One region of the Paenibacillus sp. LK1 genome, then DNA from elsewhere that is predicted to be linked to it. Evidence: riboswitches for the same ligand, from Rfam matches in the RefSeq annotation. Region 1 holds a riboswitch; each other region holds the start of a gene.
The links. A riboswitch is a leader RNA that binds a small molecule or an ion and turns the genes downstream of it on or off. The one in region 1 is predicted to bind thiamine pyrophosphate.
Positions count from the first base shown of each region.

Region 2: it holds a riboswitch for thiamine pyrophosphate, as region 1 does, so the genes downstream of both, tenA (thiaminase II) here and CS562_RS13515 (thiamine phosphate synthase) in region 1, are expected to answer to the same signal.
Region 3: it holds a riboswitch for thiamine pyrophosphate, as region 1 does, so the genes downstream of both, CS562_RS09920 (ABC transporter ATP-binding protein) here and CS562_RS13515 (thiamine phosphate synthase) in region 1, are expected to answer to the same signal.
Region 4: it holds a riboswitch for thiamine pyrophosphate, as region 1 does, so the genes downstream of both, CS562_RS26335 (ABC transporter substrate-binding protein) here and CS562_RS13515 (thiamine phosphate synthase) in region 1, are expected to answer to the same signal.

Region 1 is NZ_PEII01000005.1:284,613-292,865, forward strand. It holds gene CS562_RS13495 (ThiF family adenylyltransferase) at 1-102, opposite strand, end outside; gene CS562_RS13500 (thiazole synthase) at 99-866, opposite strand; gene thiS (sulfur carrier protein ThiS) at 870-1,073, opposite strand; gene thiO (glycine oxidase ThiO) at 1,070-2,299, opposite strand; gene CS562_RS13515 (thiamine phosphate synthase) at 2,304-2,921, opposite strand; TPP riboswitch at 3,209-3,318, opposite strand; gene CS562_RS13520 (ABC-F family ATP-binding cassette domain-containing protein) at 3,383-4,933, opposite strand; gene CS562_RS13525 (hypothetical protein) at 5,066-6,049, opposite strand; gene CS562_RS13530 (hypothetical protein) at 6,036-6,587, opposite strand; gene CS562_RS13535 (hypothetical protein) at 6,584-6,982, opposite strand; gene CS562_RS13540 (ABC transporter permease) at 6,999-7,484, opposite strand; gene CS562_RS13545 (hypothetical protein) at 7,539-8,253, opposite strand, start outside.
Region 2 is NZ_PEII01000002.1:546,670-554,922, reverse strand. It holds gene CS562_RS06160 (NAD(P)/FAD-dependent oxidoreductase) at 169-1,299, shown strand; gene CS562_RS06155 (hypothetical protein) at 1,308-1,598, shown strand; TPP riboswitch at 1,645-1,743, shown strand; gene tenA (thiaminase II) at 1,865-2,536, shown strand; gene CS562_RS06145 (GNAT family N-acetyltransferase) at 2,580-3,113, shown strand; gene CS562_RS06140 (TetR/AcrR family transcriptional regulator) at 3,163-4,062, shown strand; gene CS562_RS06135 (DHA2 family efflux MFS transporter permease subunit) at 4,237-5,676, opposite strand; gene CS562_RS06130 (TetR/AcrR family transcriptional regulator) at 5,958-6,563, shown strand; gene CS562_RS06125 (hypothetical protein) at 6,628-7,287, opposite strand; gene CS562_RS06120 (cytochrome P450) at 7,692-8,253, shown strand, end outside.
Region 3 is NZ_PEII01000004.1:4,659-12,911, reverse strand. It holds gene CS562_RS09940 (ABC transporter substrate-binding protein) at 1-514, shown strand, start outside; gene CS562_RS09935 (ABC transporter permease subunit) at 542-1,327, shown strand; gene CS562_RS09930 (ATP-binding cassette domain-containing protein) at 1,352-2,128, shown strand; gene hisC (histidinol-phosphate transaminase) at 2,153-3,274, shown strand; TPP riboswitch at 3,383-3,485, shown strand; gene CS562_RS09920 (ABC transporter ATP-binding protein) at 3,660-4,427, shown strand; gene CS562_RS09915 (ABC transporter permease) at 4,414-5,226, shown strand; gene CS562_RS09910 (ABC transporter substrate-binding protein) at 5,275-6,342, shown strand; gene thiM (hydroxyethylthiazole kinase) at 6,580-7,389, shown strand; gene thiD (bifunctional hydroxymethylpyrimidine kinase/phosphomethylpyrimidine kinase) at 7,389-8,201, shown strand; gene thiE (thiamine phosphate synthase) at 8,201-8,253, shown strand, end outside.
Region 4 is NZ_PEII01000014.1:85,185-93,437, forward strand. It holds gene CS562_RS26315 (MFS transporter) at 1-152, shown strand, start outside; gene CS562_RS26320 (DUF2798 domain-containing protein) at 336-824, opposite strand; gene CS562_RS26325 (VOC family protein) at 1,011-1,397, shown strand; gene CS562_RS26330 (NAD-dependent epimerase/dehydratase family protein) at 1,414-2,169, shown strand; TPP riboswitch at 2,315-2,427, shown strand; gene CS562_RS26335 (ABC transporter substrate-binding protein) at 2,649-3,689, shown strand; gene CS562_RS26340 (MTH1187 family thiamine-binding protein) at 3,909-4,199, shown strand; gene CS562_RS26345 (ABC transporter permease) at 4,199-4,957, shown strand; gene CS562_RS26350 (ABC transporter ATP-binding protein) at 5,001-5,900, shown strand; gene CS562_RS26355 (TatD family hydrolase) at 5,996-6,802, shown strand; gene nfsA (oxygen-insensitive NADPH nitroreductase) at 6,911-7,654, opposite strand; gene CS562_RS26365 (TetR family transcriptional regulator) at 7,638-8,246, opposite strand.

The DNA of each region.
Region 1 (8,253 bases):
ACTGTTATTCAATCTATGCTGACCTTCCTTACCAATAGGTGCATACCGTTCCTGTCTGGAATAGCGGTCTCCCTGTTCAGAAGATTGTGTCTGATTAGTCATGTATGAACCATTCCTTCCGCCGGACTACTCGCTGCTGCATAGCGCTTAACGGGAATCATGCCTGCCTCATAAGCCAGTCTACCTGCTTCAACCCCCATTCGCATTGCCTTCGCCATCTTCACGGGATCTCCAGATCCGGAGACAGCCGTATTCAACAAAACACCGTCTGCTCCCAGCTCCATCGCATGAGCAGCATCTTTAGGTGCTCGAAGTCCTGCATCCACAATAACAGGAACGACGGCTTGTTCAATAATAATCTCCAGATTATAGGGATTAATAATTCCTCTCCCCGCACCTATGGGTGAAGCTCCAGGCATAACAGCATGTACGCCGAGTAGTTGCAATCGCTTGGCCAGAATAACATCGTCCGAGATATAAGGCAGTACCGTAAAGCCCTTTTCAAGCAAGATTTCGCAAGCTTTATAGGTTTCAATTGGGTCAGGAAGCAATGTGATTCCATCGCCGATAACTTCTACTTTTATCATATCACAAAGTCCTGACGCTCGAGCAAGTTCAGCGATTCGCACAGCTTCCTCTGCTGTTGAAGCACCCGCTGTATTGGGAAGCAGGGTATACCTTTTCAAATCCAGTGTGTCCAGAAAGTGCTGTTTGTTGCGATCTTCCAGATTCAATCGTCGAACTGCAAACGTTAAAACTTCCGTACCTGAGGCCTCAACCGCCTTGCCCTGCACCTCCAAGTCTGAAAATTTGCCTGTACCTAGCAGCAATCTAGATTCAAACGTATAATTTCCAATCCTCAACATAGCTCAACCGCCTCCCACAAAATGTACAATTTCAATTCGGTCTCCGTCTCTTAACGCTGTCGTTTCATGATATTCCCGCGTTAAAATTTGACGATTCAATTCAACCACGACGGTTTTCACTTGCAAATTAAATGAATGGAGCAATTTGTCTACACGATTCAAGCTATCTTCAATTTGCATGGTTTGTCCGTTGACAATGATGTTCACTGCAACATCTCCTTTCTGTTCAAACGTTCTGGACTAAGAGCTTGAATCCCAAGTTCTTCCGAGGTTTTGCCACAAATCAAGTCAGCCATGAGGCTGGCTGTAATTGCACTAAGCAATATTCCGTTACGATAATGTCCAAAAGCAGCGAATAAACCCGGAACACTTTCACAAGCCCCTACATACGGCAATCCATCCGGAGTCGAGGGACGAACACCAGCCCACGCTCGGATAAAATGCGCTTCCTTCATGCCAGGAACCCAATTTGTCGCAGCTGTAAGCAACTTCTGAATACCTTGGACCGAAACTTTCATGTCTGTTCTTCCTGGAAGGCTTGTTGCACCGAGCCATACTTCTCCATTGGCTTTGGGAACAATATATATATCCTCTGCATACACCGTTTTGTCAGGTCTGTAACCGACATGATGGGGTGAAAACTGCACCGCTGCAATCTCCCCTTTCACAGGCAAAACAGGCGATTTCAGACCCACTTGTCTCATCAATTCTTCACCATGTAACCCTGTAGCAATAATGACATTTCTCGATGTCATCGTTCCCATTGAAGTCTCAACCCCTTGCACACCGTTCATATCCGTATACAAACGGACATCCTGTACACCTTCCATCACCCTCGCACCCATGGCTTGAGCTGATCTGATATAAGCTTGTGTTAGATTGACGGGAAGAACCTCGCTCTCGGAAGGTCTGTAATATGCACCATACGTATCCCTGTTTAACCATGAAGCTTCCTGTTGGACAGCGACTCGATCCCACCAAATATGTTCTGTAGATAAGGTAGACGATCGATTATTTTTGTAACTGCTGACCTCACTGTATGAACGAAAAGGAGTAATAAAACCATGCTGTTGCAGCCCCATCTCCACTCCGCTAAGCGAACTGATTCGTTCCTTCTGCTCATGAAGCAAAGCTCTGCTCTTCTGTGCAAGCTTCGCCATTACAGCATGAGTGAATTCCTCACTGTCAGCAGCAAGCATCCCGGCAGCTGCACAGGAAGTTCCTCCAGCAATCCGCGCCCGCTCAACCAGAAGAACATCATGACCTCGGCTAGCAAGTTCACATGCAATGGCACAACCGATAACTCCTCCGCCTACAATAATGGTTTCTGCATGAAGCTTGCCTCGAACTTCCGCTCCAACTTTACTTCCCGATACTATTCCTGGATGATAGCCTGAACGATTCCTGCTTCGACTTCTTGCTTCCTCTCTCATGGTCTCATCTCCCTGGTTCAACATACCTCTCTGAATCCTCGATCGCCTGTCGCAATGAAGCCGCGGCCAGTTTCGGCTCATCGTTCGACCAAATCGTTGAAATCACAGCTGCTCCTCTGGCACCAGCAGTTCGAATGGCAGCAATTTTCTCAGGACTAATCCCGCCAATCGCGATCACCGGAATTGAAACATTGGAGCATACCTCAGCCAACGCACTAAGCCCTCTTGATTCGCAATTAGGTTTACTATTTGAAGCATAGACGTGCCCATAAAAAAGATAATCCGCTCCACGTTCTTCAGCAATTTTTGCTTCTTCCAGAGAATGAACCGATATGCCTACGCGGAGCCGATCGTCTCTCTTTAACTCATCCTTATCGTAACTACGAATAACTGATTGACCCCAATGCACACCACCAAGCGAGTTATGTTGGTACAGCTGATCTAAGCCATTTATAATGATTCGGCTAGATGGAACACCTTCTGTTTTTAGACTTTGCGCCCAATACATCTGTTGCTCAAGAGGAAGCTTTTTTTCCCGAATGTGGATATAATCGACCCGCCGCCATATATCCTTAGCAATATTCAGAAAAGAGTCCATGTCTCCTGTACTTGGTGAAACCACATGCAGTTCGAATGATCTTGTAGTTACATGTTCGTGGAAGATTGCCGTCCCGTTCGCCCTCCTTTTGCATGATTTAAGCTAATACAAAACAAAAAAGCCACTCCCGTAGGGGAGTGGCCACGAATTTAGAATTCATGGATCAACTGAATGACTGTTCAATGCAATTACTTTATACATAACGCATAACAACTATAGAAATCATCCATAGTCGCAACGCTGTTACATAGAGTTGCATGATTTATCTTGCAGGCAATATCGCAAAGTCATCGATAAAGCTCTTTGTCATTAGTTGAAACGCGCCACTTCCCTACGCTGGTATGATCCAGATCAGGTACGAAGGGTCCGGAATCGCATTCTTCCATCTCAGCCGCATCGTGCGGCCCCCCTAGTGTTCATATGAAGCTGTAGCCTATGTTACCATAGACACCTTTTTTTGTCACCGTACATTTCCATTTATTACGTTATTGTTTTTCGGACCAAGCTTCGACATCCCACGTTTTGGTAACCCAACCTTCATAAAAATCAGGTTCATGGGATACGAGCAGTACGGTACCCTTGAATTCTTGCAAGGCACGTTTCAACTCTGCTTTAGCCGTTACATCCAAATGGTTTGTAGGCTCATCGAACAAAATCCAGTTACTTTCACGCATCAGAAGTTTACACAGACGAACTTTGGCTTGTTCACCACCACTAAGCGCGTTAAGCGGGCGGGTGATATGCTCATTTTTCAATCCACAACGTGCGAGATGCCCCCGGACTTCATTCTGTGTCAAATGAGAAAATTCGTTCCACACATCTTCGATTGGAGTAATATTACCTGCACGTACTTCCTGTTCGAAATAGGCTGTTTCCAGATAATCACCCAAGAAAGTCTTACCGCTGATAGGTGGGATTTTCCCCAGAATAGTCTTGAGCAATGTGGATTTACCTACACCGTTACATCCAACAATGGCAATTTTCTCGCCACGCTCAATCGTCATCGTCATTTTAGGCAATAATGCATATGAATATCCAATTTCAAAATCAATACCCTCAAAGACGGTTTTACTACTCGCCCGGGCATCCTTGAATTTGAATGTGGGTTTAGCTGCTTCGTCTGGACGATCAATCCGTTCAATCTTACCGAGCTGCTTCTCACGGCTCTTGGCACGACCGGAAGTAGAAGCGCGGGCTTTGTTCCGCTGAATGAAATCTTCCTGCTTCTTGATAAACTCCTGCTGTTTCTCATAAGCATCAATATGCTGCGCCTTATTCATGTCGGCCATTTCAAGGAATTTGTTATAGTTCGCTGCATAACGCGTCAACTTGGCAAATTCCAGATGATAAATAACATTAACGACCTCATTCATAAACTCCGTATCATGCGAAATCAGAATAAACGCATACGGGTAATCCTTCAGGTAACGCGTCAGCCATTCGATGTGTTCCACATCGAGATAGTTCGTCGGCTCATCTAGCAGAAGTGCAGTTGGTTTCTCCAGTAAGAGCTTGGCAAGCAATACCTTCGTACGTTGACCACCACTAAGCGCGGCCACGTCACGATCCAGCCCAATGGCGGACAAGCCCAGTCCATTTGCCATCTCTTCCACTTTCACATCAATCAGATAAAAATCACCTTGCTCCAATTGCTCCTGAATGTCACCCATTTCTTCCAGCAACAATTCGAGCTTGTCCGGATCGGCGTCTGCCATCTGATCCGTGATGGACATCATTTCTTTTTCCAACTCAAGCAAGGGCAGGAACGCATCCTTAAGCACATCACGAATCGTTTTTCCAGGCGTGAGCTTGGTATGCTGATCCAGATATCCATAACGAACTTTGGGGGTCCATTCAACCTTCCCTTCGTCCTTTAACAATTTCCCGGTAAGGATGTTCATCAGTGTGGACTTGCCTACACCATTTGCACCAACAAGGCCAACACGCTCTCCAGCAAGTAAACGAAAAGATACATTTTTAAATAACGTGCGGTCTCCAAAATTGTGACTCACGTTCTCTACTGACAATAAACTCATAAGATGAGGTTGCTCCTATCTATTGGACATTACTATCGTTCCGAAACCCTATTTTAGCACAGGTGTCGCCTTTTCTGAAAGTAATGTAAACATCTCACGCAACCTCGCTTTTATATTTCAAACAAACTGCCTTTAATTTATGGAACAGTTATACTCAAAATAACCTTGCGCTGCCGCTTGTTTAGCATTTGTAAACACTTCTTCGGCTCTATAGCCATTGTTACATGTGGAAGGATAATAGTATTTAATTCCACTCACCGGATCCACTCCGCCAACGATCGCTGTTTTCTTCACCAGTCTGCCACCACCAATGGCATAATTGTTAATCTTTTGGTTACCTACAGGTATTCCCTGTATAAAAGCCATAAGCCCCGTGTCATTAATCGAATTGTACCAATCTTCCTGAGAAATCAAAGGCATTGTAAAGGTATAGGAAACACCATTCCTTCTTGCAAACTCATTATGCCGGTTAATAACATCTGCCAAATCTTCCTGCACACTTGTCACGATACGACTTCGTCTGATCTGCTCAAACGTCTCGGCATTTTGAAGCAGAGGGATTTGTGTACTGGAGGCGAGTTCTTTCTGGAAACCTTCAACCCACATGCCCAAGCCTGCATCATAGGCATACACATACCCATCAAGTGTGAAGTTAATACTGTTACCATTTGAATCAGAATATGTATAGGGCTTTTTTGGACTCCAAACTTGCCGGATTGAATCTTCAAGATCACCAGTCATCTCATTTTCATTCGCCAAAATGTAGTAACCATCATAATCCAGCACGACCATTGCTGGAATGTAATTAAACATGGCCCGTATAGCAGCAGGATCATCCTGGATCCCCATATTTAGCGCCATTGTTTGGGTAAAGGTAGTCAAGGCAAGCTCTTTGTCCGCTTTTACAAATTTGGTCGAATCATACCCTGCTTCATCGTTTTGCTTCTCATTTTGATGCATCACGGCCCCTGCATCCAGTACAGCAGTCTGAAGTGCCATCTTATATCGATTGCTTAAATATTGAGCCTCCTGGGCATTGTCTGTATTGTGAGAAATAACCCAGAATATAGGTAAAAAGATAAGCACAAACACAATAGAAAGATCAGTAATCTTCATTAAGCACCATACCCCCATATGTGGTAAACACAGCTGCAGCTTGCGCAGACCCGTTTAACCACTCACGAATCAGCATGGCAGGTGTGCGATTGGTGTTTTTGACGGTTACTGTGAAGAAATCCCCCATTGCCAGTGTATATCTGCGCCCAGGATCGTCTAAAGCCAGCACACCAGACGAAGGAAACAGCTTTGCTTTAATCTGGGCTGAATAATAGCCATCCTGCACGGTTTCATAAGTACCAGAAAATGTGCTCTGATCCATCGGATCTGAGTAATGAGGAACATATTTTTTGTGCAAATGTTCCATGGAAATCTCATAGGCATTCCCCGTTCGGGCCATCTGTTCTTCGAACTCTGCATACATGGCAGGGGAAATGTATCCCTTTGTTTTGACTGCATCAACAAAACGGGTAACCGTCTGAACAACGGTCATGCGTGCCATATCATCCTGTCGATCTGCAGTCTCTGCTGCCGGGTATACATAAAGCAAAATCGCTGCCAGCAAAACAGCAAGCAACTTGGATGCAGCATTAATCAAGGTGTACTGGCCTCCTTCCAAAATGCAATTTTCAGCAGTTCGCCAGTTTCACTTCTTATGAACTCAGATCTATACGAAGCTGCAAGTTGCACAGGTATGGTTCCTCTTCTGTTTACAAGGGGATCAATGACATATGCAATCCCGTCCACCTGCACCCTGACCGTTGTCCCTGTCATTTGCCTCACAGTGTGTAACACTTCCGCACCACTATAACGGATTGGCTCGCTTATACGCAGCGTGGTATTCAACCGTCCTTCCATGTCTGTTGTCGTCTGCAGCAAGTGATTCAAAGCGTCTGATAGAACCCGAACATTCTGCTGCCCGTACAGGCAAGCTGTCACAAATAGGACAACCGCCGTACAGAACAACATGAGCTGCTGTGTATTCTGGGACATGTTGAACCAACTCCTGTCAGGATTGCTGGAAAATAAGTCCTCTTACCACATTGGATTTGTCTTTTACGATAATTGCTTTGAATTTACCACTTGGATTGACATATTGATTGTCTTTTTCACTCATGGTCTGGTTGATAACACCCACTTTCTCGTCAGGTTTAATAACAGAACCATAATCTGCATTATTGAGATCCTGGGAGATGTTCAACTGATTACCGTACCATTGTCCTCCTTTATTTTTACCTGTAATAACTTGAATCCCGAACTGGTCTTTGTCCGCATATTTACGCAACGCGTTTGTAACTTGTGATCCGCTAATGGTAGTTCCGTCATACACCGTAAATGCAGCTTGGGACAACTCGGTCTGGATATCTGCAAAATTGTTCTGTGCCGTTTTGGTCGCCTCCTGAGCCGAAATAAACAACAAAACTACAATTGTAATAAGGGCAATGGTCAGAAAGATGCCTGCTGCCACCTTTAAAGCGCTTGATGCATTGTTCATGATAAATCCTCCTATATCGTTTTTAATTTATTTCAGACTGTGACGTAATGGTCGTTACAGTTTCTGAATCTGTTCATAATACATGTTCATTTGCAGGAAACTCATACCTACCAGCGGAATGACCAGATAGAGGAAGATCAGGGCATACATCGGTGTAAACCCGATCATTCTTCCCCATGATGCTTTAACATCAATCATCTTGGTGTATTCCTGCTTCCTTTGTTCAAAATAAAATGCCATCATGCTTTCCAGATCATCAAATGCTTCTCGAATCGAAATTTTCCCAAGTGCAAGTTGCAGCTTATCAACCAGACGCTGAAATTCAGGCAGCCCTGCTTCTTCTTTCAATTGTTCAAGTGCATGCTCCGGGCCATGTTCAAAATGCAACAGACATTTTTGCAGTGGTCTTTTGAAAATAACAGCAAAGCGATTAAGCCATTCCAATATCTCCTCTACAGACATACGGTCCATCTCCCGCAAGATCGATATAACGGTCTGAAACTGATAGATCTCATGCCTCATGTCCATGCTTCTCATCTTGCGCTGGAACATCATGAGCCAGATCGGCATGTGATAACCCGCTATACCTATCATCATTGCAATAATTAACTCCCACCAGTGGAGATATTGCTTGTTGTAACCTTCCAGCTTCTGCAGGATGCGTGCAATAGTTTCAGTCTGTGCATCATGATCCAGTGGAACGGGATTCACGGACTGCAATGCGTTGGAGATCTCATCAAAAGTTGCTCCTCGCTTCATTTCGATGCGT
Region 2 (8,253 bases), on a different contig from region 1:
ATGGCGTGGATACAGCGTTAAAAGAAACCTGATTTGAATTATATTACATAAATAACATTTTATCGAAAACCTTTTAGGAACACGTATCATAATGTCGATGCCTTGCCATTATCACACCAAGCAGTATGCGTTATAATGGTTACAGTGATTTAGGAAAGGGATGCAGTCATGAAGAAAGTCATCGTCGTAGGATCAGGAATTCTTGGGGCTTCCACAGCGTATCAATTGGCTAAACGGGGTGCGGAAGTTCTTCTTATAGACCGGAAAGATCGAGGGCAGGCTACGGATGCTGCTGCCGGGATCATCTGTCCCTGGTTATCTCAGCGCCGTAATCAGGATTGGTATCAGCTTGCCAAAGCGGGTGCACGTTTTTATCCCGGCTTGATTGAAGAACTCAAGAGTGAAGGGGAAACAGAAACGGGTTACGCTCAAGTGGGTGCTCTTAGTATTCATACGGATGTGGACAAAATCAACAAGATGCAGGAGAGGGCACACCTTCGTAAAGAAGATGCACCGGAGATTGCCGATATTACCCGTCTAGATGCAAAAGAAACTCATGAGCGTTTTCCTCTTCTGGAGGAGAGCTTTCAGTCCGTCTACATCAGTGGTGCTGCGCGTATCGATGGACGTGCGCTTCGTGATGCCTTAATCCGATCGGCTCAACGAAATGGAGCGGTCCTGATTCATGGGGACGCGACACTTCAATATGAATCGGACCGAGTGACTGGAGTGGTTGTGGACGGTAAAGTCATATCGGCTGACGAGGTTATCGTGTGTGCCGGCGCTTGGGCTAATGAACTGTTGAAGCCCTTGGGCATTGATTTTAAGGTTCATTATCAGAAGGCGCAAATTATGCACTTGCAGGTTCACGATCGAAAGGACACTGAGAACTGGCCTGTAGTCATGCCTCCTTCGGATCAATATCTGTTAGCCTTTGATCAACAGAAGATTGTGATCGGAGCGACTCACGAAAATGATATTGAAGGATACGATACAAGAGTAACCGCAGGCGGAATGCAGGAAATTTTGAATAAAGGATTGGAACTGGCTCCCGGTTTAGCTGATAGCACGTTTCAGGAAGTAAGAGTAGGTTTTCGTCCATTTACTCCAGGTTTTCTTCCGGTAATGGGTGCTGTTCCAGGTTGGAATGGCTTGATCGCAGCTAACGGGCTTGGAGCGTCTGGGCTAACGATGGGGCCTTTTATTGGCAGTCAACTGGCCAAATTGGCTTTGGGTATGGATTTGGATATCGATATTCAGCCATATGACCTTGGAAAAGCAATGAATGATCAGAATTGAGGTGAACTATGACGTATTCACAGCGCTTAACTCACGGCTACTCCTCAGACATCATCTATCTGGAGCATCAGATTGCCATCGCAGAGGAGGAATTGGCAAAAGCTGAGGAAAAGCGGCGGGCATACGAATCGGATTTAGATCAGTTAAGAACGTCTCCCGGGTATCATTCAACTTCAGCAACGGACGTCTCTAATGAGAAAAAATGGGTCGATGAGTTAAACAAATTGCAAGGTATGATTAAAGATATCCGGACCCGACTTAAAGACTTGCAAGAAGATTTAGGGGAACTTGAAGATTAATAGGAATGGATTGACATTTGGAAAAACACATGTTGTAATAAGCCTGAGCTATTTGCAGGGGGACTGTTCGCAGTTGAGAAGGTTAAAACCTGACCCTTTGAACCTGTTAGTTAATACTGACGTAGGGAGCAAATAACATGTACTCATGTTATTTTGCCCTTGCCGAAAATAGGACAAGGGCTTTTTGGTCTGCATTTTAGAGGACAGAACGCGATAGCTGGATGTGAAGCGGGGACATTATAATTTTAATAAAAGGAGAAATGATCATGTCATTTTCAAGAACGTTAAAAGATAAGTCCAGAACCGTATGGGAAGATGGATACAACCATCCTTTTTTACACGAAATGGGGAAAGGCACACTGGATCGGGAAGCGTTTAAGTTTTATCTTCTTCAGGACTATACATATCTGATTGAATATGCGAAGATTTTTGCCATGGGTGCGGTGAAGGCGACAGATGAAAAATTGATGACGAACTTTACGGTGATTCAACACGCTATTCTGTACGAAGAAATGGATTTGCATCGAAAGTATATGAATGAATTTGGGATTGCGCTGGATGAAAATCATGCTGTCAAACCCTCTCTATACAACAAGGCGTATACGTCGAATATGATGAGTGTTGCACAAACAGGTGGGGTTGCCGAAATCATCGCCGTCATTTTCCCTTGTGCGTGGACGTATTACGACTATGCTACAAGATTAAAAGAACAATATCGAGATTCATTAGAGGGCAATTTCTATCAGACCTGGATCGAAAATTATGCAAGTGATGATTTCCGCGACTCATTTGAATGGTTCTATGATACACTGGATGCATTATGTGAACATAAAACCGAGCTGGAGCTGGAGGCCATAGAAGACATATTCAGAAGAAGTGTTGAATTTGAATATCTGTTCTGGGATATGTCGTATAAACGGCAACTCTCGTACTTGTGATGAATGCAATCTACTACAACCAGAGATAAGGATGAACATACAGATGGACAATCGTGAGGAACGTATCTATTTGCGATTTTTGAACGTGGAGGACGCGCCGACATTGCTGGATTTGCAGTTCCGTAACCGGGCTGTTTTCGAAGAGATATCGGCAAGTGAACGATCGGAGACGTTTTATACACTGGAGGGTCAAGTTGCACTTCTCGAAGGTTGGAACAAGGCCAGGGAAGAAGGGAAACGTTACTCTTTTGGAATCTTCCTGAACAATACACATGAGCTCATTGGAGAGATTTCTCTGTTCGAACTTGAACTGGATTCCACAGCCAAATGGATTGTTGGTTATGTGCTAGATCAAGTGCAGAATGGCAAGGGATACATGAGCGATGCCCTTCGGCTAGCACTGGATTTTGCTATGAATGAAGCGGGAATAAAACGAGTGGAGGCAGGTGCACTTCCCGACAATGCCGGATCAATTCGAGTGTTGCGTAAAGCGGGCTTCCAGGAAACGGACCGCCAGAATATTAAAATCAAGGGAAGTTGGAAGGAACATGTGATGTTTGCAGTGGATTTGCAGTAGATTGTTGAATACCGTAACGTGAACCACCTAAATCATCCAGGGGGAACTTATGAATAAACGGAAACAAATGTTATTGGACTCAGCACTTGTGCTCTTTGAGAAACATGGAGTAACCAACACCTCTATACAGATGATCCTAGACGAGTCAGGTGTGTCCAAAGGAACATTTTATAAATTCTTTGGTTCCAAGGATGATTGTATTCTTGCTATTCTGGAGCAGCGTGTACAGGAAGATATGATGATTCGCAAAGATTTGGAGAGCCAAAGCTATGCATCCGATTTTGACTTACTGGTAGATCAAATTATGGTGCCGATGATTTTGCCGGAAAAAAAGCTTGTTGTGGAGCTATTCTGGACAGGCTTCTACTCTGGAGAATGCAATCTAGAGAACTTGACTCGTACGCAGTTAAATTGGTTATCTGAACGACTGGTACAGGTATTTGGTGAAGAATTAAAACCCTTTGCTTATGAAGGGGCTATTTTTGGTTTTGGCATGATCCATCAAATCTCGAATATGTGGAGAAACTTCCATCTTGCCCAACCGAATTGGAACCATCTTGTGCCCAAAATCCTGAACTACATTGAAATTTTGCTTCGTTCCATGCTGGAAAGGCAAGAGCATATTGTTGATTTTCCAAGTCTGTTGGTGATCGCTCCTGATTCCAAAGAAATTGCGGTGGATAAAAACAATCTGATTGCTGGTCTTCAAAAATTCAGTCATTCTATTCTCCACTCGGAAGTATCTATTAAAGCGAAAGAACTGACCAAAGGACTGCTTGCTTTAGTCGAGCAGAAAGAGATCAATATTTCCATGTTGGAAGTAACGCTGCAGGCGTTTCAAACGGAATTTGAATCGTCTTCTATGAATTGCGAAGCTAGCAGAATTGTCAAAGACTGCGGCTTATATCTTGAACAAATCAGGCAGGTTCCGATGGAGAAAACGAAATAGAACACGAAATAGAACACGTTAGCGCAGCGGTTCTCACTGAAGTGCAGAGGTTTCTGTTCATTTGTAATACACAAAAAAAGCGGCAGATTGGACGTAAAGCTTAGGGTCCTGATCTGCCGCTTTTTATATAAGATACATAGGCTCTAAATGATCTAATTCATGTAAATGTTGTTCTTAATTTGTATTCATCGAGACTTTTTGTCTTACAGGCTGCTTGGAGTCTTCCTCCGTCGCTTGTTTGGTACGTTTGATGAAGAAGGAAAGTAGCAATCCGAGAACGGCAATGCCGATAATGACAACATAAGCATCATTAATTCCCTGGATCATGGATTCCATTCCCAACTGTTGCTGGGTTAAACCTTTGGCTGCACCCGTTGCCACCATGTCCTGTACATGTGCCGTTGTGCGACTAGTCATTACACTTACGAGCAATGAAGTACCCACAGCGCCAGCTACTTGTCTGACGGTGTTGGATATCGCTGTACCATGCGGCCCAAGTCTTGGAGGCAGTTGATTCAAACCTGCCGTTTGGATAGGCATCATGAGCAAGGCCATACCAATTCGGCGACCTGTTGACATTAAGACAAGGTAAGTATAACTTGTAGAATCGGTTAGATCGATGAAACCAATAGTGGTTACGATCGTGATAACCATCCCGATAATTGCCAGCCATTTTGCGCCAAACCGGTCAAACAATCTACCTGTTATTGGCATCAGGAAGCCCATGACAAGCGCCCCTGGAAGCAACAATAATCCGGACTCCAATGCCGTGTAACCCCGTGCATTTTGGAGGTATAAAGGAAGCAACATCATATCAGCATACATGATCATCGTGATCGCGATATTAATGACCGTGGTCAGTGAGAACATATTATACTTGAAAGCACGCAGATCGAGCAGCGGATTTGTAGACGCGAGCTGTCTCCATGTGAACAGTCCAAGAGCAATTACTCCTGCTGCAAGGCATATGATGACTTCTGCGCTTGACCATCCCAGACTTCCCGCCCGACTGAAACCATACAGCAATGCACCAAATCCAATTGTGGACAGCAACACGCTGAGTGTGTCGAACTTGAGTTTGATTCGTTCCGATACATTTTTGAGATATACAAACGCAAAACCAATAACAATAACGGTTAGTGGGATCATTCCGTAAAACATCGTTTGCCATGTGTAGTTTTCAAGAATATATCCAGCAAGGGTTGGCCCAATCGCTGGAGCGAAAATGATGGCAAAACCGACCATACCCATCGCTGCTCCCCTTTTCTCAGGAGAGAACAGGGTTAGAATGACATGCATCAACAATGGCATGATAATACCAGCACCAGCTGCTTGAACCATACGTCCTGTCAACAATGTACCGAAATTACTCGCAAGGGCAGATATAATCGTACCGATGAGGAAAATAAACATCGAAGCTTGAAATAATTGCCGTGTCGAAAAGCGTTGCATGAAATAGGCCGTGACAGGAATGAGTACACCATTCACCAGCATGTAGCCTGTCGTAAACCATTGGGCTGTTGCTGCTGAGATATTAAAATCCCCCATCAGCTCCGGAGTTGCCACGCTCATAACGGTTTGATTCAATGTGGCAAGAAATGCACCCAAAATCATAACAAACAGTATGGGGCCCTTTTTTACATCATCTTTTTCTTTTAATCTAGCCTGACTCAATCCATTCCATCCTTTCAATCCACACGTGACTAAATTTACAACGTGTTGTATAGTTTACATTGTATTTATTGAATTATATACATATTCCCGGAGATTACAATTTACGATTTTGGGTATTTTCGTTGCTTATTTTACGAAAAAATAAAATATGTCGTCTAATTCGGGAATAAACGACTGATCATTTAAAATTGTAATTTTTAAAATTTGAGGAGTGATTTTGCATGAAGAACGAAAAAAAGTCTGCTACAGATCCTCGTATACTTCGTACAAGACAGTTGATTCGTGATGCTTTTGTAGATCTATTGCAGGAAATGGACATCGAGAAACTATCCGTCAATCGGATTGCAGAACGAGCGACGATCAACCGCGTGACCTTCTATCTGCATTATCGGGATATCACAGACATGATGGAGAAAATGGCGGATGAGATGATTGAGCACATTGAACGGATTGTGGACGAACATGCTCCTCAATTTGAAGATGCTGCCAAAGATGATGGTTGGCCAGTTCTAGTGAAATTGCTTGAACACTTTGCTGACCACTCCAAATTCTATCGCGTCGTTCTCGCGTCAAGAAGAACCCCCATTTTTACGGAGAGACTATTGAAATTGCTAACGAAACTTGTTTCAGCCAAGATCGAAAGTTTGGAATTGGGAAGCACACTTGAACAAGCAGGTATTCATAAGGAGATCGCCATCTGGTACAGTTCCTCAGCCCTGATTGGGACCATTGTATCCTGGCTTCGCAATGATATGCCTTATGCACCGCATTTTCTAGCCAAACAGTTCTCTTTAATTCGTGCTTATTCTTACAATGACTTGATATAACAAAAAAACATCCAGCTAAAGTCAGAATCAACTTACGCAGATGTTTTTTTAAGAATTTAACGGCCTACGCTCCTGTCGGAGTTCGTAATATCATATACAGCCCGATGAGTGCTGCCAGAGCACCAAAAATAATGCCAGACAGTCCATTGTAAAAGGTGGGATCTCCTTTGTATGAAAATGACATGATCGCAGTTTGTGTTAATGAAAGTGAGATCAATGATGAAGAGAAGTTCGTCAGTTTGATGGCTTCAATGACCGGTTCATTATTCCGTCTCGCCATAATGGCGCCCCCTAGAGAAACCGCGATTTCGGTGAAAGTGACGGCAGCTATGATGAAGGCGACATAGTGAGGATAATGTGTTCTACTGCCTGTAACAAATAATAACTTACTGCAATAAATGATGTACACCGCACTAGAAGCGAGCACAATATTGCCTATAAATCGGTATGCAGCGTATTGTTTTTTTAGGATTTCCTCCGGGCTGGAATCATCAAGATTCGAGTCCTCATGTGCTTTTGCTGCGTGATACTTGGCAACAGCGATGCCGATATTATAAAAAGCGTTAATGCATAAAAAGAAGGAGAGCGTAAAAATCCCTAAAAGTATTTTCCCAACTGCGATAAGGGCATTTAGTGGAATAGATAATTTTGCAAAGTAGATAATGCGATTATTTTTAACTTTAAAGACAGATTCTCCGCTATTCAATGGACGTATCCAATTCACTTTATCCCTCCCGAAAGAAACCCCGATGTGCAAACAATGAGTCTAGTGTTCAAGCATACCATAGTAAACCATATGGTCCACGTATTAGGTTTAGACATGTTCATGCTTACCTATCTGTAATCCTGTATTATAACCGTTAAGAACTTAATTTTCGTCATAAATGAACTATTAGTATAAAAATACACCTTAAAATATCCAAAATATGAATATAGTTCAAAAGTTTCATTCCAAATAATATACGGTTAGTATAAAATGGTTGTGCGCTGAACTGTCAATTCATGTGCCAACCAAAGGAGGAATGAAAAGGAAACGAAGACCTGGAGTGACGCCGTGGCATGATTATCAAAGACATGGAAGAAATCCCTCTTTGCACTGGATAAAAATAGTTTTAAGGCGGTGTTTGGATGTACAAAGAAGTGATTCGAGTTCACGATATAACCAATTTTCAGTCCAGATCGGAAGAGTTTTTTCCACTTCACTGGTTTCGGAAAATGTTGTCGGAAAAACCTGTTTACTATCATGAGGGTACGGATACCTGGAATGTATTCAGATATGACGATGTCAAGCAGGTACTAAGCAATCATGAATATTTTTCATCCGAAGGATCAAGAACAACCATTTCTGTTGGGGCGAAAAACAAGGAAGGCACACCGCCGGACAAAATGAATATTTCAAGCATAGATCCACCGCGTCATCAAAAAAGCCGTTCGTTGCTTTCTGCTGCTTTTACCCCCCGCAGTTTAAAAAACTGGGAGCCGCGTATTCGGAACATTGCCAAGCAACTGGTGGAGGATATCGAACTCAATACAACGGTTGACATCGTACAAGCTCTGGCAGCACCATTGCCTTCCATGGTTATGGCTGATTTGCTGGGCATACCGCTGAAGGACAGCCACCGCTTCAAAAGCTGGGTAGATATTCTGTTTCAACCCGCCAATAGAGAAAATGCAGAGGAAATGGAACTGA
Region 3 (8,253 bases), on a different contig from region 1:
TGACATCAGTCCGGTCGAACTTTCAACAGCCGATGGACTCAGCGCCCTGATTAGCGGGAAAGTGGATGCCCTTGCCAGTTACGGCAATGCCATCATCTCCGCACATCAGAATGAAGCAACAACGCTCGCCAGCGCCAAAGATATCCTGTCAGGCAGCTTCCTTGTAGCCGCCTCCGATCAGGCTATTGCAAATGCGGAACAGAAAGAGGCCCTTGCTGATTATCTGGAGCGAATCAACAAATTCAATGATTGGGCTCGTGCCAATAAGGATGCATGGGCTCAAATTACAGCAGACAACACCCACCAGCCGGTGGAACAAGCCCTTAAAACCTACACGGATGGAGAAGCACAACGCCCATCACGTATTGTTGCCATTTCTGATGAGGCCATCAAGTCCGAACAGGACGTAGCAGATACGTTTCAGCAAGCGGGAATTTTTGGGCAGGCAGTCGATGTGAGCACATTCTGGAGTGATGCACTTCAAGATCAACTTCCAGCTCCAGGTAGTCAATAACGAAGGAAGCAAGGAGGTAGGCATAACGTGCGGTCCAAAACCTTTAACCGGGCATGGTTTAACCAGTTCATTCCTTTTGTTGTACCACTACTCATTCTGGCTCTGTGGCAATGGCTGACTGCATCCGGAGTTGTTGCAGCCAATATTTTGCCCCGTCCCGCTCAAGTACTGGAGGCCTTCATTCGTCTGCTTGGTAACGGTGAACTACTGAACAATATCAGTATTAGCGCCAGACGGGCTTTGGGAGGATTCCTCATTGGTGGGGGTCTGGGTTTTCTGCTGGGAGTGCTGAACGGCATCTCCTCCCTTGCGGAAAAGATCGCCGACTCCTCGGTACAGATGATCCGTAACATTCCGCATCTGTCCTTGATCCCCCTCGTTATTGTGTGGTTCGGGATCGGTGAAGAAGCCAAATTATTCCTCGTTTCCCTGGGGGTATTCTTTCCGGTATATCTGAATACGTTCCACGGCATACGATCGGTCGATCCCGGTCTGATTGAAATGGGCAAAGTATATGGCCTCAGTCGTTGGTCCCTTTATAAAGACATTATCCTGCCTGGTGCACTGCCTTCCATTCTGGTGGGTGTTCGTTATGCACTTGGCATTATGTGGCTGACCCTCATCGTAGCCGAGACGGTTGCGGCGGATGCGGGGATTGGATATATGGCAATGAACGCGCGGGAATTCATGCAGATGGACGTAATCGTCTTAAGCATTCTGCTGTATGCCTTGCTGGGCAAGCTGTCCGATACCATCGCCAAATGGCTGGAACGGCGCTGGCTGCGCTGGAACCCGGCTCTATCCCGCAAGTAAAGCCAAAGGAGCGTGAATTAATCCATGAGCACAAGTCAGATCAGTCCTTTTCTTCAAGTAGATGGGGTTCAGAAATCGTATGATCAGCGGACGATTCTATCCGACATTAACGTCAACGTAAGACAAGGGGAATTTGTAGCCATCGTTGGACGAAGCGGCTGCGGCAAAAGTACTTTGCTGCGTCTGATCGCCGGGCTGGAACCTCCCTCTTCCGGGAGCATTATGCTGAGTAACAGAAAGCTTGGCAGTACAGCACCCGAGACACGATTTCTGTTTCAGGAAGCCCGGCTGCTGCCTTGGAAATCCGTGCTCGACAATGTACGATTGGGCATCCCCGACAAGAACAAGGAAGATGCACGCCAGTCGCTTCGCAATGTAGGACTTGAAGAGCGTGAAGGTGATTGGCCGGGGGTATTATCTGGCGGACAAAAACAACGTGTCGCCTTGGCACGAGCACTCGCAAGTCATCCGCGCTTACTGCTGCTGGATGAACCGCTGGGTGCACTCGATGCATTAACCCGAATTGAGATGCAGCAGTTAATCGAACGCTTGTGGGCTGAAGAAGATCTGACCGTCATTCTGGTCACGCATGATGTCAGCGAGGCGGTTGCGCTGGCAGACAGGGTGCTTTTAATCGAGGATGGTCATATAACGATGGATACCCGAATTACGCTGGAGCGGCCTCGCGTTCGGGACAGCGGGTTTGCTCATTTTGAAAACCTGATTCTGAATCGATTGTTGACTCCTCCACAAGAGACACCACAGCAGATTGCCCAGAAACAGATATCATTCTCGATCTAATTCCACTGGAAAGAAGGCATGATTATGCAATCCCTTTCATCCGTTCCCTCTCCACCTGTTAAAGACTTGTTAAATCGAATTCCGGCTTATACGCCTGCCAAATCCATGGAACAGATCCGGAGGGAGTTGGGACTGGAAAGTGTAGATCGACTTGCAGCGAACGAAAATCCGTTTGGTTCTTCTCCCCTGGCAGCAGAAGCGGTCAGATCGCTGGGTTCCGATCTTTTGGCTCAATACCCCGACGGTTCCAGCCAACTGCTCCGTGACAAACTTGCGGAACGTCTAGGTGTGCGTACCTCCCAACTGGTATTTGGCAGTGGATCATTCGAGCTCCTAACCCTTACCGCCCAAGCCTATCTTAATCCCGGCGAGGAATCACTCATTCCGGTGCCCTCCTTTAACTGGTATAAGGGCGCTACGCTGCTGGCAGGCGGGGTTATTCATGAAGTGCCTTTGGTCAACCATTCGCTGGACCTGGAGCAATTCCGGCACCGGATTAATGCTTCTACCCGAATCATCTGGCTGTGCAATCCGAATAATCCAACCGGAACCATTTTCACGGCAGATGCCCTGCTTGGTTTACTCGAACATGTTCCCTCCCATGTCGTGGTTGTCCTGGACGAAGCGTATTATGAATTCGCGGAAAGTGAAGATTATCCTGATACGGTTAAGCTGCTGGAGCAGTACAATAATCTGATTATTTTACGGACCTTCTCCAAAATATATGGACTTGCCGGCCTACGAATCGGATATGGCATCGGGAATGAAAGCATCATTGAAGGCATTAACCGGGTCAAGCTGCCTATCAGTCTGACAGCCACATCCCAAGCCGCTGCTTCGGCCAGCCTGGATGATCATGAATTTGTTTCTCATTGCCTGCACTACAATCGTCAGGGACGGGAAACGTTAATGCAGTCCTTTGATCATTGGAACTTACCCTACATCCCTTCCGAAACAAATTTCATTATGGTGGATCTGTTGCAGGATAGTGGCCCGATTACCCAAGAATTGTTGAACAGAGGCATCTCTGTTCGCGGCGGTGCCGAATTCGGTATGCCTACCTGGCTTCGGATTACGATTGGCACACCTGAGCAGATTGCCCGGCTGATCGGTGAGCTTGATTCACTGTTACATTCCAACGATTAGAATCCTAGGTTACTTTCCTAACTCACATTACGCACACTTCTTTTAAGCCGCCCTCTTTACATTCCACTTGCATGTGATATATGCTGAACACACAACTGCATATCTTGAACATTGCACTAGGGGAGCCTTGCGGCTGAGACGAATCGAACGATTCGGACCCTTTGAACCTGATCTGGATCATACCAGCGGAGGGAAGTGGAGCGGCCTCTCAGTAAGCGGATTTTTTCATGTTGATGATGAAATTTAATGTGAATTGACTTACAGACCCACTCATTTCTCCGGAAATGGGTGGGTCTTTTTCGCGTTCTGCGGGCAGATCAGAAGGTGTAATTAAAGATCCCGCGGTTTGAGGTTGAATTTTGAATAACAAGGGGGACGGAACGAGATGGATAACGATATAACCCTTCACAACATGAGCTACGCTTTCCCGGGAAAAAGGGATTCCCCAGTGCTCTCCAATGTGTCGATGCGTGTAGCCAAAGGAGAATTCGTTTCGCTCATCGGTTCCAGCGGCTCCGGTAAAAGTACCCTCTTCAAGCTGCTGGCAGGCTTGCTTGAGCCAACACACGGAACCATTGACATTCCTTGGGTTCAAGAAGGAAAGCGACTGGGGCAGGTGGCCTACATGCCACAAAAGGACCTCCTGTTATCCTGGAGAACCGTCCTGGAGAATTGCATGCTCCCCGCTGAACTTGCTCCAGGTCGGCAGGATAAGGTAAGGATTCGAGCGGACATTCTGGCCGGTCTCGACCGATTTGGCTTATCCGGTCACGCGCATGCTTACCCGGACGAGCTGTCAGGTGGCATGCGCCAGCGTGTCGCGCTGCTTCGTACTTTGCTGACAGGTGGCCAACTCATGCTCCTGGATGAACCATTCGGCGCACTCGATGCCATGACCAAACGTGAGATGCATCGGTGGCTGCTGGAGCTCTGGGAGGGCCTGGGCAAAACCGTGTTGTTCATCACACATGACATTGAAGAAGCCCTGCTGCTCAGTGATCGGATTATCCTGTTAACTCCGGTGGGCCAAGGCCAACAGCTGCAGGATCTGACGGTACCTTTGCCACGTCCAAGACATTCGGACATGATCTACGAACCGGCTCTCGTTCAGATGAGACGACTACTGGAGGAACAATTGCATGCGAGACGGTAACTTGAGAGATAGCATGAAGCATAGCGTAAGAGGTTGGCTTGCCCGTTATGGTCTGTTTCTTTTGCTCATGATCTTGCTGCTTGCTCTCTGGGAGTGGATTGTGTGTATGGGATGGGTGCCTTCCTTCATCATTCCAGCCCCGACGGCGATTGTCCGTTCGCTGTATGAACATCACCACCTTCTGCTGGCTACACATCTGCCCGCTACCTTGATGGAGGTTATCGTTGGTTTTGGCTTGTCCATTGGTGCCGGGACTGCACTTGCAACGGGTATGCATATGAATCGGTCGATTGAAAAAGCGTTATATCCCTTCATCGTGATCAGTCAGACGATCCCGCTGATTGCCCTTTCCCCCGTCTTCATCCTGTGGTTTGGCTACACGCTGTGGAGTAAAGTGGCGGTGGTGTTCCTGATCGCATTTTTCCCGATTGTAGTGAGCACCTACGATGGCTTGCGCCAGGGTGATCCGGAGCAGCGTGAACTGCTGCTGACGATGGGGGCCACCAAGTGGGATATTTTTCGCAAACTCCAGATTCCACTTGCCCTTCCCTCCTTCTTTTCGGGACTGAAAATGTCTGTGGTGTATTGTGTGGTCGGTGCAACGATCGGTGAATGGCTCGGTGGAAGCAAGGGGCTTGGCTACTTCAGCCGCAGAATGTCGAGCAATATGAACACGGATGCGATGTTCGCCGCCATTATGCTATTATCCCTACTTGGTATCGCCCTGTTTGTACTCATTGCATGGATGGAGAGAAGATTTGGTACACCACGTCATGCAGGTAGAAGAAAAGCTGGATAACTTTCGGATTTCAAAACAAAAAACAAAAGAAACGAGGAACTTTACGTTATGAATAAAAAGCATATCTATTCCCTGCTCCCCATTCTGCTCATGTCTCTTTTGCTGATCGTCAGCGGATGCGGTAAAACGGGCATCAATACGCCCTCCACAGGCTCAACTTCCAATGCAAACGATACAGACTCATCTGCGATAGAAACGCCATCGGAATCCAAAGAGAAGCTGTCCATCATGCTCGATTGGTACCCAAATGCAGTACATTCCTTCATCTATGTTGCTCAGGAAAAAGGTTACTTCGCGGATCAAGATCTGGACGTGGAAATCCAGATGCCTGCTGATACGAATGATGCCCTCAAACTTGTTGCCGCCGGGAAGATCGATTTGGCACTAAGCTACCAGCCGCAAATTTTGCTCGCGCGTGGGGAGAACATTCCTGTACGTTCAATTGCTGCGGTCGTTCGTCATCCGCTCGTGCATCTGTTGACCGAACTCAACGGTAAAGTGAAATCGCCAAAAGATCTTGAAACGCTGACGGTTGGCTATTCCTCAATCCCTCTGTATGAAGCGATGGTGCGTACCATGATCAGCCAAGATGGCGGTAATGCCGACAAGATGAATCTGGTCGATGTAGGATTTGACCTGATTCCTTCCCTAGCCTCCGGACAGGCAGATGCCATTATGGGTGGTTTTATTAACCATGAACAATTGATTCTGGAAAAGGAAGGTCATGCCATGAAATCGATCAATCCCGTCGATTACGGCGTACCTGATTATTATGAACTGGTCCTCACTGCAAGTGATGCGGGCATTGAAGCGAAAAAGGATCAGCTTACCCGCTTCATCAAAGCGATACAGGAAGGACAGAAATATGTAACAGAGCACCCCGAGGACGCGCTGAACATTCTGCTCGCACATGAGAACGAAACGTCTCCTCTTGACCCGGAGATCGAAACCAAAAGTCTGAATATTTTACTGCCACTGATGAATGAAGAAGGTCAGCCGTTTGGCAGGCAGGACGCCTCTTCTTGGGAAAATGTACGTGCATGGTTGGTTCAAAGTGAACTGATTCCGGATTCCGTAAAGGCTGAGGATGCTTTTATCAACTTGCAGGGTGAGTAAGGAAGATGTCGCCCACAAGAGTAGTTTCGGGATTACATTTGGACGAATAGAATCTTTAACGAGGATGAGGGCCTTCTATTAGGAATTTTCTATATGGACTTTGCAGCTATCCGGGAATAACGTTTAACACCCGTCATTAATTGGAAACCAGCAACGTTGCAGAACTAACAACTGATTATAATGGCAACCTTCCCTGCTTTTATTGATCAAATTACTTATTTATAAGGAGGAACTTATATGTCTTATCTGGAACGTGTTCGTACGCAAAATCCGCTTGTTCATAACATTACGAATATTGTCGTCGCTCCGTTTACGGCCAACGGTTTGCTCGCACTAGGTGCATCTCCCTTTATGGCTTATGCGCATGAAGAAGTTGCTGATGTTGCCAAGATGTCGGGAGCAGTTGTACTGAACATTGGCACACTGGACGAAAAGGTGGTTGAGGCGATCCGTTTGGCTGGTCGATCAGCTAATTCAAATAACGTACCTGTTGTGCTCGATCCGGTTGGAGCTGGCGCAACCGCCTATCGTACGGAAATCGTTCAGATGCTCGTTCGTGAGCTTCGCCTCACGGTGTTGCGGGGCAATGTGGCAGAAGTCGCCAATGTCATCGGTGAGCGTTGGAGCATCAAAGGTGTGGATGCAGGTCAAGGCGAAGGAGATCGAATCGGAATAGCGAAACGGGCAGCACTAAAACTCGGCTGTGTGGTCGTCATTACCGGACGCGAGGATGTCATTACGGATGGACAAACGACGTTCCTGGCGAGTAATGGACATGCCTTGCTTACCCAAGTGACTGGTGCAGGCTGCTTGCTCAGCTCGGTAATTGGTGCTTTTGCAGCCATTGCGAAACCGGGAGAAGACTTGCTGAACAGTGTTGTGGAGGCACTCGCTTTCTATGGCGTTGCAGCAGAGATTGCGGCGGAACGCACCGCTGACCTTGGACCGGGCAGCTTCCAGATCGAATTGCTGAATCAACTGGCCCAAGTGACACCTGACGTTCTCGCAGAGCGAGCACAGGTTCGCCAGTTTGATGGAGGTGCGTAATGAGTATTGCGCAGGCTTTGACGATTGCTGGTTCCGATAATGGTGGCGGCGCCGGAATTCAAGCTGATCTGAAGACCTTTCAGGAGCTTGGTGTGTACGGCATGACTATAATTACAGCTATCGCTGCCCAAAATACAACAGGTGTGCAGGGCGTCTTCCCTATTTCATATGAAGGTATTGCTCAACAGTTGGATTCGACTGGTGATGATTTTCAGCCTACAGCCGTGAAGACGGGCATGCTCTATAGTGCTGAAATAATTAAACTGGTTGCCGAGAAATGGCAGCAATATGGATGGTCCAATTTGGTCATCGATCCGGTTATGGTTGCCAAAGGCGGCGCCCCTCTGCTGCAACAGGAGGCCGTTCAAGCGTTAATTACAGAGCTGCTGCCTCATGCACTGATCACGACACCGAACATTCCGGAAGCCGAGCTTCTTACTGGAATGTCCATTTTGAATTTGAGTCAGCGCGAAGAAGCCGCAAGACGAATCGTGCAGATGGGCTCCACGTATGCTTTGGTGAAAGGTGGTCATGATGAGGGAAGTGGCATGATTGTCGATGTGCTTTATGATGGGCAATCTTTTCACTATTTGGAGAACGTTCGGGTAGTGACAAGGCATACTCATGGAACGGGATGTACGTATTCTGCGGCCATTACTGCCGAATTGGCGAAGGGCTCAACTGTACTGGCTGCCGTCACCACCGCGCGAGCATTCATTCAGGCAGCCATCGAAGATGAGCTGGGGATTGGGGACGGACATGGGCCGACGAATCATTTTGCGTATCAGCGCAGACTGCGGGGTGAACAGTAATGCGCCCTCTGGATGCAGAAGCAATACGGCATGCGCTGCAGGTGTATTTGGT
Region 4 (8,253 bases), on a different contig from region 1:
CCATTCTGCCTTTGGTTACAGGCTGGAGTCTCGATCATCTGGAGGTTAACCAGTCAGCATGGATGCTTGCCATTTTTGCAGTTGGTCTGCTGATTATCAGCGTGATTGCGTATCAATGGCAGCGCAGGCATACTGTGAGTTCAGCATCGTAACATCTACCAAACAGAAGATAAAATTAAATTCAATGAATCATAGCTGTAAAAAGTTAGGCGTCGTAGCGTGAATGCTACGACGCCTTTTTTGATTTAAAAATGCACAATTACTTCTTTATCCTAGACCAGTGGACGATTGCCCAGGAAATACTTTCAGATGCTCTAAATCGGAACTAACGTTATTTAGGTTGAAGGGACTACACTCCCTTTATCCTTAATGAATTTACCAAATACATATCGAACGAGTGGTCCCAGAATAATGATTTGGTAAGGAAGCGCCAGGCTGAAATTACGAGCAATCGTATGAAGATACGTATTTAGTACGGATGCTCCACTTAACTGATTCGCAAGGTAAGCGGAAATCATTCCGTACAAGGACATGATCAGAACCATTCCAATGACCATGAAAAATGACATAGCGAGCACGCCCAAAATTTTATTGGATTTGTCAAAAGGTAAGGAAAATGCAATTTTTCTCGCTACAGGTCCAACAATGAAGGACTCCACCAGGAACGCAATGATAAAACACAATATGAATTGAAGCAGTATATCTAGCGCGGACATCTTGCTCAATAACCCATTGTGCCATAAATTGAAAGTCATCATGACGACGACCATCCCTGTGCACATCATCATTCCAAAAATAATCTGTTCTTTCTTCGTTGTTGGCAAATCTCTCATCCTCTCTGTTTACCTTCGTAATTATAGAGATAATGACCCCCTCCTCATAAGTGAACATTCTGTGAACAATTATAATTTTTCCAAATTAAAATCTTATTTGACAACCTCGTAGTACAGCCCTATGATATCCCTTAAAATGGTAGAAAAAAATCGTTAAATATAAGGAGGATTTTGATTATGAGTTTTCAAAAGCGCATTGACCACGTCGGCATTGCCGTTCGTGATCTGGAGACCACGCTGCGTTTCTATACGGAGATTGTTGGTCTTGAATTGAAAGACCGGGTAACCCATACCAACGGTGTCATTCAGCTCGCCTTTCTCGGCTTCAACGGAAGCGATGAGACCGAGATTGAGTTGATTCAGGGATACAGCGACAAGCTGCCTTCCGAAGGTACGGTGCACCATTTTGCCATCCATGTCGATGACCTTGATTCTGAGTACAACCGCATTAAGGCAACTGAGGCCGAATTTATTGATGGAGAGATGATTACACTGCCTAACGGTTACCGTTATTTCTTCATCTATGGACCTGAAAAGGAATGGATTGAGTTCTTCCAGCGCTAAGAATTGGAGCTGATTTATGAACATTTTAATTACCGGCGCAGCCGGAAAAATTGGAAGTGACTTGTCCCAACACTTGTCAGAAGCATTTCACCTTCGACTAACGGATTTGAATATCAACAGACTACATACGTATCAAGGGACAAGCCATGAGATCATGACACTGGATGTGACAGATCCCGAAGCCTGTCAGCACGCTTGCGAAGGCATGGATGTGGTTGTACATCTGGCGGGAGATCCTTCCCCGCATGCCGGATTCTATGAATCGTTGTTGGATATTAATATCAAGGGTACATTTAATGTATTCCGTGCAGCTAAGGACCAAGGTGTGCGGAGAGTCATTCTGGCAAGCAGTGCACAGACGATCGAGGGGTATCCCATTGATGCTCAAGTCTATCCGGACATGCCGACACGCCCACGGAATTTGTACGGAGTTAGCAAATGTTTTGGTGAATCGCTCGCTTCCTATTTTGCGTATACCGAAGGCTTACAAAGTGTAGCAGTACGTATAGGTGCATATGATGATTTTCAACCAGATGGACCCGCGCTGGAGGCAAGGGATATGAGCGCGTATATTAGTCCGGCTGACTTGTGTGATTTGATGTTCAAAACAATTACAGCTACAGATCTGGAGCCCTTCACCATACTGCATGGGATCTCGAATAATCGATTTAAACGATTAAATCTGGAAACCACTCAGAAACAGGTAGGCTATGACCCGAAATCCGATGCTTTTGCACTCAGTCAGATTTCCTTATATGATTCGCCAAGATAATTGTTAAAAACCACACATCTAGAGAGGCCGTTATACGCATGTATAATGGCCTTTTTGATTCATTCATACGTGCCCCTATCCAGTTCCTGACTGGACATGCATGGGCCTCTGGCCTATAATTACACCTAGTAATGCCCGTAACTTCATAGTTTCCCAGGGGAGTCGGAATAGGCCGGCTGAGAGTGTATCCCACCAAGATACTGACCCTTAGACCTGATCTGGATCATGCCAGCGTAGGAATCGGAGTATATCGAATTGGCCCAGCCTCTTTGCTGAGTGCCACATCTCTAACGCCTGCACGCGTCCCGGATTAACGGGGCGCTTTTTTAATGTTCTTTTATATAGCCAGAGAGCTAAAAAAAGTGACGTCATCCGGATCATAGCTGGTATAAATCTGTCGATTTATGCAAGAAGCTTGGATATGAAGCCAAGGAGTACCCCGCGCCACTGGCCGGACAACATGAAGGAGAGAAATGAAGATGAGATGGCGTAAAATGATGGGCCTAATGCTCTTGTGCGTCCTACTAGTGGCTGTGGCCGCATGTGGCGGCAAAGAAGCTGCACCTTCAGGAGAAAATGGCAACAGCAACACCGAAAACAGCAATGAAGGTGACAACGCAGCCCTCAAGGACGTTAAAGTGGTGCTGGACTGGACACCAAATACAAATCATACCGGCCTGTATGCGGCCGTAGATCAAGGTTTTTACAAAGCCGAAGGCTTAAATGTCGAGATTGTACAGCCAGGTGCTGGAGGCGCGGATACGATGGTAGCTTCGAACGAAGTGCCTTTTGGCGTAAGTTATCAGGAGAGTGTAACCCAGGCCCGCACACAGGGCGTACCGCTCGTGTCTATCGCTGCAGTCATTCAGCATAACACGTCCGGATTTGCCGCTCCGGCGGATCGGAACATCAAATCTCCCAAAGATTTTGAAGGTAAAACCTATGGTGGCTGGGGCTCTCCAGTGGAAGAAGCTGTGATGCAATCCATTATGGAAGGCGAAGGCGCCGATGTATCCAAAGTAAAAAATATTAGCATGGGCGATGCAGACTTCTTCACCGCTGTGAAACGCGATATCGACTTTGCATGGATTTTCTACGCATGGACGGGTATCGAAGCCGAACTGCGCGGCGAACCGATCGACATGCTGTATGTAAAAGATTATTCCGAAGCACTGGACTACTACACACCTGTACTCGTTACCAATGAAAAGACGATTCAGAACGATCCCGAGCTGGTTAAAGCGTTCCTGAAAGCGACTTCCGAGGGATATCAATACGCGATTGAACATCCCGAAGACGCTGCCAACATTCTGATCAAGGCCGTACCGGATCTGGATAAGGATCTTGTACTCGCAAGCCAGAAGTGGCTGAGTCCGAAATACCAGGATGACGCACCACGCTGGGGTGAGCAGAAGCAGGAAGTATGGCAGAACTACACGGATTGGATGTTTAGCAAAAAACTGCTCGATGAGCAGGTAGATGTATCCAAAGCGTATACAAACGAGTTCTTACCCCAATAAAAATGGTTTAAGTTTAACTTTTTTTTACACCAGAACGAAGAGTGCAGAACCCATCTGAAGAAGCGAAGCGCTCACCTTTATCCCCGGATTTCCTCCGTTAAAAATTATTAAAGAAATCCGGGGATAACAGTGATCGGAAGAGGGTACTGCAATCGGAGTGGTAAAGTGTAAAGCTGGTTTAGCTCATGCAATTTAACCCGAAAGGAAACGTGATCTCTCATGGCAAGCACACTACTTAGCATTCAAGTCATTCCCAAAACGCCAAATGGCGAAAATTCCTATCCTTATGTTGATCGTGCCATTGAAGTTATTCAGCAGTCCGGCTTGAAATATCAGGTTAATCCACTGGATACCACGATGGAGGGAGAACTGGAGGAACTGCTCGAGGTTGTCCGCAAAATGCACGAAGTTCTCGTGCAAGCTGGCAGCCCAAGCATCATCTCACAGATCAAGATCGCCCATAGCCCAAGCGGCTTCAGCATGGACACCCTGACGGAGAAATATCGCTAATGCATGCCTATTGGAAAAGCGTATGGCCGCCCTTTGTGGCGGTTATTCTCTTTATAGCAATATGGCAGGGAGCTGTCTCCCTGTTCCATATTGAGAAATGGATGCTGCCTGCGCCTTCAGACATCGCCCATGAAGCAGCGTCCCAGGCCGAGCGACTTGGCATGCATGCATGGGCAACAATCCAGCTGACATTGATTGGGTTTGCAGCAGGTACACTTGTGGGATTACTGATTGCGATGGTGCTGCATCTGATTCCATTTTTGAAATCTGCACTCTATCCATTACTTATTCTTAGTCAAAATATACCGACCATTGCGCTTGCCCCGCTCTTGCTGATCTGGTTCGGATTTGGGCTGCTGCCCAAACTTATTACCATCATTCTGGTCTGCTTCTTCCCGGTGGCTGTAGCTGCCATGGACGGATTGACCCGCACCGATGCGGCCATGATGAACTATATGCGCATGGCTGGTGCAAAACGCGGCCAAATTTTCTGGAAACTCGAACTTCCACATGCATTGCCCTCGGTGTTCTCGGGGATTAAAATTGCCGCTACGTACAGCGTCATGGGTGCGATTATCGCCGAATGGATCGGTGCAGATAAGGGCATCGGCTATTATATGATGCTGCAAAAATCAGCCTATCGGACGGATCGTCTGTTCGTGGCAATCATGATTATTGTGGCATTGAGTCTGCTGCTCTTCCTGCTCATTGCGCTACTGGAAAAGCTGCTCGTACGCTGGCGTCCACAAAAGCGATAACTTTGAAATATGCACCATATAAAGGTTAGGAAGTGATGACAAGATGACACCCGAACACAACGAGCGGGTAGCTGCTGCGCCGGATGAAGGTGCAACCACTCCAACGAGTAGCGGAAGTCCTGAGTATGAAACCGTGGCCTTACCTGCACATCATTCATCACCAGCGTTGGAAGTTCTGAACGTGAATGCTTCGTTCCGAGAGCGACGCAGCACATTGCCCGTTCTGGATGGCCTGTCCCTGACCGTGGGACAAGGGGAATTCGTAGCCATCGTCGGTCCTTCCGGCTGCGGTAAAAGCACCCTGTTTCACATCATCGGCGGTCTGCTGAAACCTCAGGAAGGCCAAATCCTGATGAATGGTCAGGATGTTACCGGACAACGCGGCAAGATTAGTTATATGCCACAGCAGCCTGCACTATTTCCATGGCGTACCATCGAGGACAATGTGCTGCTTGCAGGTGAAGTGTCTGCGGACGCACCACCCCGAGCAGAAGCGCTTGCAGATGCCCGGAAGTGGCTGAGCAGTGTCGGTCTGGCCGGATTTGAACAAGCCTATCCGCATATGTTATCGGGCGGCATGCAGCAGCGGGTTGCCTTTCTGCGCGCCCTGCTCAGTCCGCAGGAGTTGATGCTGCTGGACGAGCCTTTTAGTGCGCTGGATGCACTGACCCGTAGCGACATGCAGCGCTGGCTGCTCGATATCTGGGAACAGAACCGCCGCTCGGTGCTGTTCATCACGCATAATATCGAGGAAGCATTATTGCTTGCTGACCGTATCTATGTTTTATCGAATCGGCCTGCAGCTGTACTTCACGAAGTCGATGTTCCCTTTGATCGTCCACGTCACGAAGCGATCACGGAGGACTCTGCTTTTCTTGAACGGAAAAGGCAGATTTCCCAGTGGATGAGAGAAGAACAGCAGAAAACCCGCCTATCCAAATAGCGCGGGTTTTTGAGTTATTTTTTCCCTAAAATGGGTGATCCAAGACAAACTACGCTGCGTATCATTGGTAAAAGACAAAAAGGAGGGGTCCATCCATGCAATCAACCGCTTTTGCACCCTTGATCGATGCTCATCTTCACCTGGACAAATATACACCTGAAGAACAACGTGAGATGCTGCATTCCTTCCCATCCCAACAGGTTGAGGCGGTCATCGCCGTTTCCATGAATCTGGCATCTGCCCAGACTAACCTGGAACTAGCATCACAATACCCTCGTACCGTATATCCAGCCTTTGGGTTCCATCCTGAGCAGCCCCTGCCGACCCTGGCAGAGCAGAATCTGTTCTTCGACTGGATCGAAAAGCATATGGGACAAGCCACAGCGATTGGGGAAGTTGGATTGCCCTATTACAACCGACAGGAAGCCGAACAGGCAGGACACCAATTTGATCAGAGCGGCTATATCGATCTGTTAGAAAGATTTATCCAGTTAGCCAAGCGACATGGAAAACCGATTGTACTGCACGCTGTATATGAGGATGCCGATATCGCCTGTGACCTACTGGAACAATATCATCATCGTCGGGCTCACTTTCACTGGTTCAAAGGCTCCAAGCGGACCGTCCAGCGAATGGCTGACAATGGTTACTTCGTCTCATTCACACCTGATATTGTGTACGAAGAGGAAATTCGTGAATTAGCACGCCAGTATCCTTCCGAGCAGGTTATGGCAGAGACCGATGGGCCTTGGCCTTTCGAGGGACCTTTCCAGGGAAGAATGACGCATCCAGCCATGACGAGACAGGTTATTCAGGCATGGAGTGAAGTGACCGGTATGGGAACGGAGCGGGCAGCGCGTCTCTTTTATCAGAATACGAAACGCTTCTACGGTCTTCCTTAGGTCCAAATTGGCATCCAGTCTTATGATGATTCCTTAACTAAATAGGTACAGTTTGCAAAAAAAGAAGTCAGTCGGCATCCGCCAAACTGACTTCTTTTGAATTTACGCTTAACGTTTCAAGAATCCTTTGCCTTCGAGGAATGGCTTCATCTGTAGACGTACCGGTTCAGTGAGGCGTTTCGCCATCATTTCGGACCACGGTGTAGAACGTTCCCCTTGGGTGCGCTCCTTCATGTATGCAGCGGTCGTTTCGTCATAGATCTCGACGCCTTTGAGGGTCTGCTCAGCGTTATAGCGGCCATGGTGTAAGACGGCTTCCAGCGGTAGACGCGGACGAATACCCGTCTCCTGATCAGCAACACCAATGCACATACCATATACTGGATAGACGCCGTCAGGCAAGCCCAATACTTCGCTAACTTCCTCAATGCGATTGCGCAGCCCACCAATATATACAATTCCGAAACCTAGTGACTCTGCTGCAAGCGCAGCATTTTGCGATGCGAGTGCAACATCAATTGTGGCCACCATAAAGTTTTCAGTGGAGTCCTCATAGGATTCTTTTTCAGGCAAATAACGCTTGGCAGCATCACTCAAGCGATAAAGGTCAGCACACCATACAAGAAACACAGGGCATTCGTTGACGTAAGACTGATTACCTGCCAATTCAGCCATTTTGGCCTTCTGCTCCTGTTCGGTTACAGCAATTATAGTATAGGCCTGCACACTACTTGAAGAGGAAGCCATCTGCCCAGCCGCCACGATTGCTGCCAGCTGCTCCTTACTTACCGGGTCTGGCTTGAATTTCCGCACAGAGCGGTGCTTCATCATCAATTCAATGGTTTCGTTCATTGCTATTCACTCCCAATCCTCGTAGTACGAATTCAATGGTCTGCTCAGCCAGCTCATCTGTGTTCATATCCTGATAGTCAAAGCTAAATCGTGAGTTTTTGGCCCGTTTGTGCGCCAAAGCTACACCCATGACCTGAAGCATCGCATAAGATACGGATTCGATCTGAAATACGCCCTGCTCCTTGCCTTCTTGCAGTAGTTCTCTCACTCTGGTCCAGACGGGGTCCAAAAAACGAAACACGGTATCTGTGCGATGGGTACGCAGCGTAATTTCAAGCTGCACGATATCGCTCATCTCCCGGTCCGTCATTGTGAACTTTACAACTTCACCTATGATTCGTCGGATACCCTCCACGGGGGAGGACATGGACTCTTCAGCCAACTCATTCATCATATGATCAGGAAAAAAGTGCTCAAATAATGCTTCGAACACCTTTTCTTTTCCGCCAAAATGATACGAGACAAGCGATACATTTGCACCCGCCTCATCACAGATTTGACGAACACTCGTCCCGTCATACCCCTGCTGTGCAAAAAGTTTCTTGGCTGCAAGCAATATCCTCGTTTTTATATCCAATTCCGGTTCCGTCATTCCGTCC